DNA from 2 places in the Salinicoccus jeotgali genome. Region 2 is predicted to be linked to the other one. Evidence: predicted binding sites of a transcription regulator. Region 2 holds the regulator's gene; the other holds the start of a gene.
The links. Region 2 encodes NrdR, which represses ribonucleotide reductase genes. Its sites were predicted from a motif close to AACACNATATATNGTGTT; they were not measured.
Positions count from the first base shown of each region.

Region 1: nrdI (class Ib ribonucleoside-diphosphate reductase assembly flavoprotein NrdI) is a predicted target of NrdR. The motif match lies at 1,812-1,829, and genes of this name have one in related genera.

Region 1 covers NZ_AP043830.1:370,779-374,997, reverse strand. Annotated here, with positions in the region: gene nrdE (class 1b ribonucleoside-diphosphate reductase subunit alpha) at 1-1,337, opposite strand, end outside; gene nrdI (class Ib ribonucleoside-diphosphate reductase assembly flavoprotein NrdI) at 1,300-1,707, opposite strand; gene ACZ43I_RS01880 (DMT family transporter) at 2,063-2,926, shown strand; gene recQ (DNA helicase RecQ) at 2,958-4,219, opposite strand, start outside.
Region 2 covers NZ_AP043830.1:1,373,461-1,377,679, reverse strand. Annotated here, with positions in the region: gene mutM (bifunctional DNA-formamidopyrimidine glycosylase/DNA-(apurinic or apyrimidinic site) lyase) at 1-435, shown strand, start outside; gene coaE (dephospho-CoA kinase) at 440-1,030, shown strand; gene ACZ43I_RS06920 (glyceraldehyde-3-phosphate dehydrogenase) at 1,116-2,120, shown strand; gene nrdR (transcriptional regulator NrdR) at 2,209-2,682, shown strand; gene ACZ43I_RS06910 (replication initiation and membrane attachment family protein) at 2,669-4,000, shown strand; gene dnaI (primosomal protein DnaI) at 4,006-4,219, shown strand, end outside.

The DNA of each region.
Region 1 (4,219 bases), 1.0 Mb from region 2:
ATGGCTGTAGAGTCACTCACTACGGTCAGTGCTTCAATGCCATCATGGACTGAATCCCGTACTTTTCCGGACTCCATCACATTGGCGATGTTCAAGGAGCCTAGGTTACATGATATATCTCTGCGTATCTCATCATCTGTACCATAATCATTGATTGTAGACGTTTCCTGCAGCTGGAAAATCTCAGTGCATAGGTTACTGATCTTTATCTGTCCGACATCCTTAAGCGGGTGCACTTTGTTGGCATTATCTTTGAACATGATGTATGGATAACCCGACTGGAGTTGTGTCTGTGCGATTGTATTGAGCATGTCGCGGGCATCGAGTTTGCGTTTTTTGACGTTGTCGTTAGCCACCAGGTCCTCATACATCTCATCAAGATTCATGTCGTCCAATGACTGGCCGTACTCACGCTCTACCGTATGAGGCGCGAACAGATAAAACGGCTGGTTGTCCTGGGCTAGATCAAAGAACTTGGATGGGATGACAAGGCCTGTTGAAATCGTGGCCAAACGCAGATCTTCATCGGCGTTCACCTTTTTCGTGTCCAGGAATTCAGGAAGATCATAATGGAAGATGTTGAGATAGACGGCGCCTGCACCAGGTCTTTGTCCCAACTGGTCTGCATAGCCAAATCCATTCTCCAGTGATTTAGCTACTGGGAGCACCCCTTTAGCTACGCCTTCGATGCCTTTGATCGCTTCGCCGCGTGCCCGGAGTTTGGAGAGGTTAATCGCAACCCCGCCCCCTATTTTAGATAGCTGTTTTGCCGTTGAATCGATATAGTTGATTGAGTTCAGGCTATCGTCGACTTCAAGCAGGAAGCACGAAACCATCTCTCCACGTCTAGCACGTCCTGCGTTCAGGAAGGTCGGCGTTGCCGGTTGATAGCGCTGTTCGATCATCGAGAGGATGAAACGTTTTGCACGCTCCTTATCTCCTTTCGCCAAGTAGAGGCTGACGATCACCACATGTTGCTTATAATCTTCAAGATAATATTTCTTATCATTTGTCTTCATTGTATAGTCTTTGAAAAATTTGCTGGCAGCCATATAGCTTTTAAACTTGAATGGAATATTGTCTGCGTATGCTACGATTTCAAGTACATCTTCATCTGTGTACTCCTGGAATAGATCGTAGTAGAAGTCATTGTCCACCAAATAATGCATCCGTTCCAATTCAGAATCGAAATGAATGGTGTTAACCTTCACTTCCTCCATAAACACTTCAAGTGCTTCCTGGTCCTTGTGCAATTGGTAAAAGCCCGTTTCATCGCGCTTTGTCACTTCGTTGTTCAACTCAATATGATTGAATTTCTGATCGTCCATAACTTTCATATATAGCTCCTGCCTTTCCAAAGAATTCTTCCCTATCTTTTTGGTTTCCGTGCAGTTCAAACTTCATCAGCAAGGGAACATTGTAATTTTCACTTATGTCTTCACCTGCACGTGCAAAATTTTCACCCCAGTTGCGGTTGCCGCTGGATGCGACTGCCCTCATAAGGTCGTTGTTGACTTCAAGGAAGGCTTTCACCTCATTCGGCACGCCACCGAAACCATAGGTGCTGGTTACCAATATAAATGGCTCATGTATGCGTTCATTTTTGTTTGAAGCACGTATCTCATAAGTATCGTAGTCTTCAGCAATTCCAGAACCGTTAATGAAGCGCCTGACGTTTCCGGTCATCGAATAGAATGCAATGATCATGCCACCCCTCCTTTTCATGCTATCATAAAATAAATACAACGAACATAAGTTCGCCTTCATTTAGTTCATGTTGTTATGATTTTACACGTTTAGTGTTTAAGTTAAACACTATATATTGCGCCCAATTAGAATTGAGTACACAATATATACGTATCGCATACCCTATGATGCCATATTGGCATTTAATTTACAATGGCATTAAAAGGAATTTCATTGCGCATAAAATCACTTTAATGACTCCAAAGGCGCATCATAAGTATGTTATACTATATCGGAAATTCTTCTAAATTTTTTTGTGTAAAATTCCAGATTGTAAAACATTGAAATAAAATATAAAGATGGAGTTGGCATAATAATGAACAATACCATAAAAGGCATCATCGCCTTGCTTATTTCTTCACTTGGATTCAGTCTGATGGCCCTTTTTGTAAAATATAGCGGTGATTTGCCTACCGTCCAAAAAGCCTTTTTCAGAAACTTTGTGGCGATGCTCGTCGCCTTGCCCTTTGCATTGTACTACAAAGAAAAACTTTTTGGTCATAGAAAGAACCAAGGGCTTCTACTCCTCAGATCATCTTTCGGGCTGCTCGGTGTTCTGCTGAATTTCTTCGCCATCGATAAGATGGTGCTTAGTGATGCAGACATACTCAATAAGCTGAGTCCATTCTTCACCATCATCCTCTGCGCGATCTTCTTGAAGGAATATATACGCAGATATCAAATGATTTCAATTATTATCGCTTTTGCCGGAGCTATTTTTATTATCAAGCCTTCCCTATCAAGCGAGACGGTATATGCTCTGATTGCTGTGCTTGGTGCTCTATCTGCTGCAGGTGCCTATACTGTTTTGCGTGTCCTTGGCAGCCGGGAAAAATTCTACACTGTAGTATTTTATTTTTCGTTCTTTTCATCGGTCGCCCTGCTCCCGTTCTTCATATGGAATTTTGAACCAATGACCACTGTGCAGTTTTGGCTGCTCGTATCGGCAGGTATATTCGCTGCACTTGGCCAATTTGGGCTTACCATCGCCTACAGTTATGCCCCGGCACGTGAAATATCGATTTTCTTCTATTCTACTATCTTATACACTGCAATCTTCAGCATCATCTTCTTCAATGAAGTTCCGGATATGCTCTCCATAGTCGGTTACATCATCATCTTCGGGGCAAGCTACTACATGTTCATGAAGAACAGACCACCGAAACATTCTAAAATATGACAAGAAACAGCCGGCCCATTGGCCGGCTTATTTATTTTGTCTTCTGCATTTGGCGTTTATAGCTGTTGATTGTCTCAAGAAAATCCGGGCAGTAGTGTTTGAGCTTGTAATTGCCCACTCGATGTATATTTACCATATCCTGCTTGGATTTTGGTGTTTTTTTGGCAAACTCCCGCAACGTATTATCGGTAAATATATCTTCTTCCCGGACGCCATGCTTTTCAGCAAGATGATACCTTGTTTCTGCAAGCTTGGCAAAAAGAAGTTCATTCGGCGAAGATGTGGTACTGATATCGACTTTTTCATTGAAGTGTTTCCTGAAAGGCACAGTGTAGAGAGTGCGTTCACCTTCCAAGACGATGTTGCTCCTTTCAGCAAGTTCGAGTCCACCTGCTTCCACGTGGAGATAGCCCCTGTAGATGAGCTCTTCCAATATATGATTGAGTTCACTCGTCAAATAATGAGCCATGGTGCCGAAAGCAGCTGATTCATCTAATTGAAAGGCAATCACATTTTCTGCCATTTCCCCTCTCAACACTTGTATAGTCTGTTCTTTAGTCATCCTCACAGCATTTTGTGACACAGCCTGCATGACGAGCTTGGCTTCAGCTGTCATGTCATATGTGCGTCCCTTATCTCTGCAGTTTGAACATTGGCCGCATTCGACCACATATTCATCTTCATTGAAATATTTGATGATGAAGCTGCTCAGGCATTTGCTTGTGCGATTATATTGAATCATGCGATCAAGCTTAGCCCTCATGTGATCCTTATACTGATCTGTCGAGTTGGAACGATCTATGAAGAATTGGTGCAGACTGATATCCCGCGGGCTTGAGAGCAGTATACATTCACTCGCTGCTCCGTCTCTTCCGGCACGCCCAATCTCCTGGTAATAGCTCTCCAGATCGCCGGGCAGATTATGGTGGATGATGAATCGTATGTCGGGCTTATCGATTCCCATACCGAAGGCATTCGTTGCTACCGCCAAATCCACTTCCCCATCTATGAACCGTTGCTGATTGCGGTTTCTTTCATCTTTGGCAAGGCCACCGTGATAGATGATATTGTCGACGCCATATTCTTTGAGATGGCCAGACAACTTCTCCACCTCTGCGCGTGTTGCTGCATAGATGATACCCGACTCACCGCTATGGGCCTCGACATAAGTACGGATGAATTGCTCCCGCTGGTAGGTCGGATTGACACTGAGTTGCAGATTATTGCGGGCCACACTTGTCGTATAGACATTCTGGGGAGCAATCTCCAACAATTCCCTTATGTTAGTTTGTA
Region 2 (4,219 bases):
TTTAAAAGGATGGCCCTAGAGTATACGCATCCGGATAGTCTTGCTGAATTCATTGAAAAAATCAAAGATCCCAGCAGAAGCAATAAAGCGATCAAAGCGTTGATAATGGATAGCACGATCATACCAGGTGTCGGCAACATCTATGCTTCAGAAGCATTGTTCATGTCAGGGATCTCCCCTGTGCGGAAGGCGGGGAATATTTCAGTTGAACGGTTAACGAAGCTGCACCAGGCGATTGTTGAAGTGTTTGAGCTGTCATTGAGCCGAGGTGGTTCCACAATTTCGGATTATAGAGGGATATCCGGGGAGAGGGGCAGCATGCAGGACCGGTTTAAAGTCTACCAGAAGAAGGTATGCCCGGACTGTGAAGCGCCCCTCAAAACAAAGACTATAGCAGGAAGAAATACATTTTATTGTACAAATTGTCAGAGGTGATCCAATGAACTACATTATCGGTCTGACCGGAGGCATTGCCAGCGGCAAGTCGACCGCTTCAGAATATATTCAATCAAAAGGCTATCCGGTACTTGATGCGGATATTTATGCCAAAAAAGCGACTGCACAAAATGGCCCTGCCTATAAAGGGATACTCGACCACTTCGGGGAGGACATTGCAAGGTCGGACGGGGAAATAGACAGAAGGAAGTTGGGTGCAATCATTTTCAATGATCCAGAAGAACGGCAAATATTGAATGGTCTGGTCCATCCTGAAGTGAGACGCATGATGAATGAGGATAAAGAACGGTTGAGCCTGGAGAGTCATGTATTTTTGGATATCCCGCTGTTATTCGAAAATGGACTGGATGAACAATGCGACTTGACTGCAACAGTCTATGTCGATGAAGAAACGCAGAAAAAGCGGTTGATGGACAGAGACGGCTTTACAGAAGAAGAGGCGTTGTCGAGAATAAGAAGTCAAATGCCGCTGTCAGATAAGCGCGATAGAAGTGACGTTGTGTTTCAGAATAGTGGCTCTATTCAGGAATTGAGGGGCCAGATTCAAAGCTTTCTAGACAAGATTGAAAAGTGAACATTTTATGCAGAATACACCTTTAAACACGCTTTCAATATGTTATACTAATCAGTGAAAAGTATAGCATAAAGGGGCAATCGTCATGAAAAAAGTAGCAATCAATGGTTTGGGAAGAATTGGAAGGATGGTATTTCGCATCGTTGCCGCTTCAGATGAATTGGAGCTCGTAGCGGTGAACGCCAGCTATCCTGCTGAAACACTGGCTCATCTCCTCAACTACGACACCACACACGGGAAATTCGAAAAGCAGATAGAAGGCAATGGAGACAAGCTGGTCATGGATGGCAAAGAAATTCTGATCACGACAGAAAGAAATCCAGAAAAGCTGCCATGGGGAGACTTGGGTGTGGATATTGTCATCGAAGCGACAGGCGCCTTCAACCATGGTGACAAAGCAGCAGCCCATGTTAAAGCAGGGGCCAAGAAAGTATTGCTGACTGCACCGGCCAAAGGCGGAGATGTAAAAACAGTGGTTCTTGGTGTAAATGATGAAGAATTCGATATAGATAAATATGATGTATTTTCCAATGCATCTTGTACGACAAACTGCCTGGCGCCGGTCGCCAAAGTGCTGGATGAGGAGTATGGCATCGAAAATGGTCTGATGACGACTGTCCATGCCTACACAAACGATCAAAAGAACATCGATAACCCGCATAAAGACCTTAGACGGGCACGTTCTTGTGCAGACAACATCATACCGACTTCGACTGGCGCAGCAAAAGCTTTGGGTGAGGTTCTCCCCCAATTGAATGGCAAACTCCATGGCTTGGCATTGAGAGTGCCTGTATCGAACGTATCACTTGTCGATCTTGTGGTTGATCTTAAAAAACCTGTGACGAAAGACTCACTCAATGAAACATTCGAGAAATTCGCTGATGGTGCGCTAGCCGGTATCATGGGTGTCACTTATGAGCCACTTGTGTCCAGTGATTTCAACACTGACAGCAGAAGTTCAATTATAGATGGGTCGTTGACGATGGTCATGGACGACAATAAAGTTAAAGTCCTGGCATGGTATGACAATGAATGGGGTTATTCGACCCGAGTGGTGGAATTTGCTGAAAAAATTGCGGAAAATCTATAGAAAGAAAAGAAGAAACGGGAGTTTCTTCTTTTTTTATGTTCAATGTATTATAATGGTATACCAAACTGGGTAGGAAGAGGTGGTCATAGTGAAATGCCCGAATTGTCATCATACAAGTTCGAGAGTGGTCGATTCCAGACATACCGATGAACTGTCTGCGATACGCCGACGTAGGGAATGCGAAGAGTGCGGTTTTAGGTTCACGACGTTTGAACGTATGGAATTATCACCGCTGGTCGTAGTTAAAAAGGATGGAAACAGGGAAGTTTTCAGCCGGGAGAAACTGATGGATGGATTGCTCCGTGCATGCGAAAAGCGTCCAATCTCTTATGAGACGTTGGAGAAGACAGCAGCCCAGATAGAGTCGGATCTCAGGAATTTGAATAAATCGGAAGTTTCGAGCAATGATATCGGAGAACATGTCATGAAAGCGCTGATCACCTTGGATCAAGTGGCATATGTAAGGTTCGCTTCGGTCTATAAGGAGTTCAAGGACATCGACCAGCTCATGGAGACCTTGAAGCATCTGGCTAAAGGCAGTGACGATAATGAACTTCAATGAAAGACTAAAACCAAATACCGAGTTCATCGTTTATATGCCATCATCGTTCGAAAAGTCCCATCTGAACATCATCAATGAACTGTATCTCCCCCTGATTGGACAGGAAGCGACCATTTCATATATCTACCTCCAGGAATCTTCAAACCATTACAGCAAACTTGAAACAAGACTCCACAGAGAAGTAATGGATGAATTGAACATGCCGCTCTCAGGCTTCTCAAGTATACTCGAGAAGCTTGAAGCGATTGGACTTATCCGCACGTTCGTGTCCAATAACGCCCATGAAGATCGTTTCATATACGAGCTGTTGTTGCCGCTCACACCAGATGCCTTCTTCAAAGATCCGATGCTTAGCCTCTATCTCTATGGCCAAGTGGGTTCTGTGGCTTTCAATAAAAAGAAGGGTCGACTCCAATATCCGCCCATGCCGGAAAACTTCACCGAAGTAACGCGTAAGTTCACCGAAGTGTTCCACACAGGGAGTGGTGAAGGTTTCGAAGTACCCACTGAAACCTTCAGGAAGGAAAACGAATCTGCAGGGCCGCAGGTCGATCTTGAGGACTTTGACTTTGATGTACTTTTTACACATCTGAAAGGGACACGCATCGACCGTGCTTTCTTCACTAAGGAAATACGCATGCTTATCGTTAAATTGAGTATCCTTTTTAATTTTAATGCCTATGATATAAAACAAATACTATTGCCATCTACAACACAATATGCAGGAATAGATAAAGAACAGTTGAAGTATGAAGCGAGGAAATACTATCAGAAAGAAAACAAGGGTAAAGTCCCCAAATTTGATGGTCCGGCGAAACAGACGGCTGAAGATAACACTGGTAAGGAATCATATATAGAGCAGCTCGAATCCATTAACCCCTTAGACCGGCTGAATGATATACGCGGCCAGCGGCCAAGCGACAATGACGTGAAGCTTGTCACCGACATCATTGCCCGTACAAGCCTTCCAGGCGGTGTCATAAACCTACTTCTTGAGTATGTTTATCAGCAGAAGGGTGGAGACCTGAACTATCCGTATACAATGAAAATTGCAAGGGACTGGGAGGAGAAGGGGATACGTTCGGCTAAGGAAGCTTATGAATCGATAATGGAATACAGAAAGCAACGCAACTCGAAAAAAGGCGGACGCAAAGAACGCCAAGGTGAAAAGAAACCTGCATGGATGGATAAGCCATCCGCTAAACAGAAAAATGATGCGAAAAAAGGCAGTGAGAAAAAGACAACACCTGCCCAAAAGACAGCAAAAGATGATCCCGAGCTACAAAGAATGATAGATGAATTCAGAAAATCTAGGTGATTTTAATGGAACCCATAAACCAATTTTTAAAAAACTCAAAGAAACTGCAGGAGAATAATGAGCGCCTTTATGAATCGCTCATCAAGCATCCGCGCATTATAGAACTGATCGAAAACAGCGAGCATGAGATTACGCGTTCTATGATTAAAAATGATCTGCTTCAATTGAAACGCTACTCCGAACAATCTTTAGCCTGTGAGAAATGTGGCTCGCTGAGTG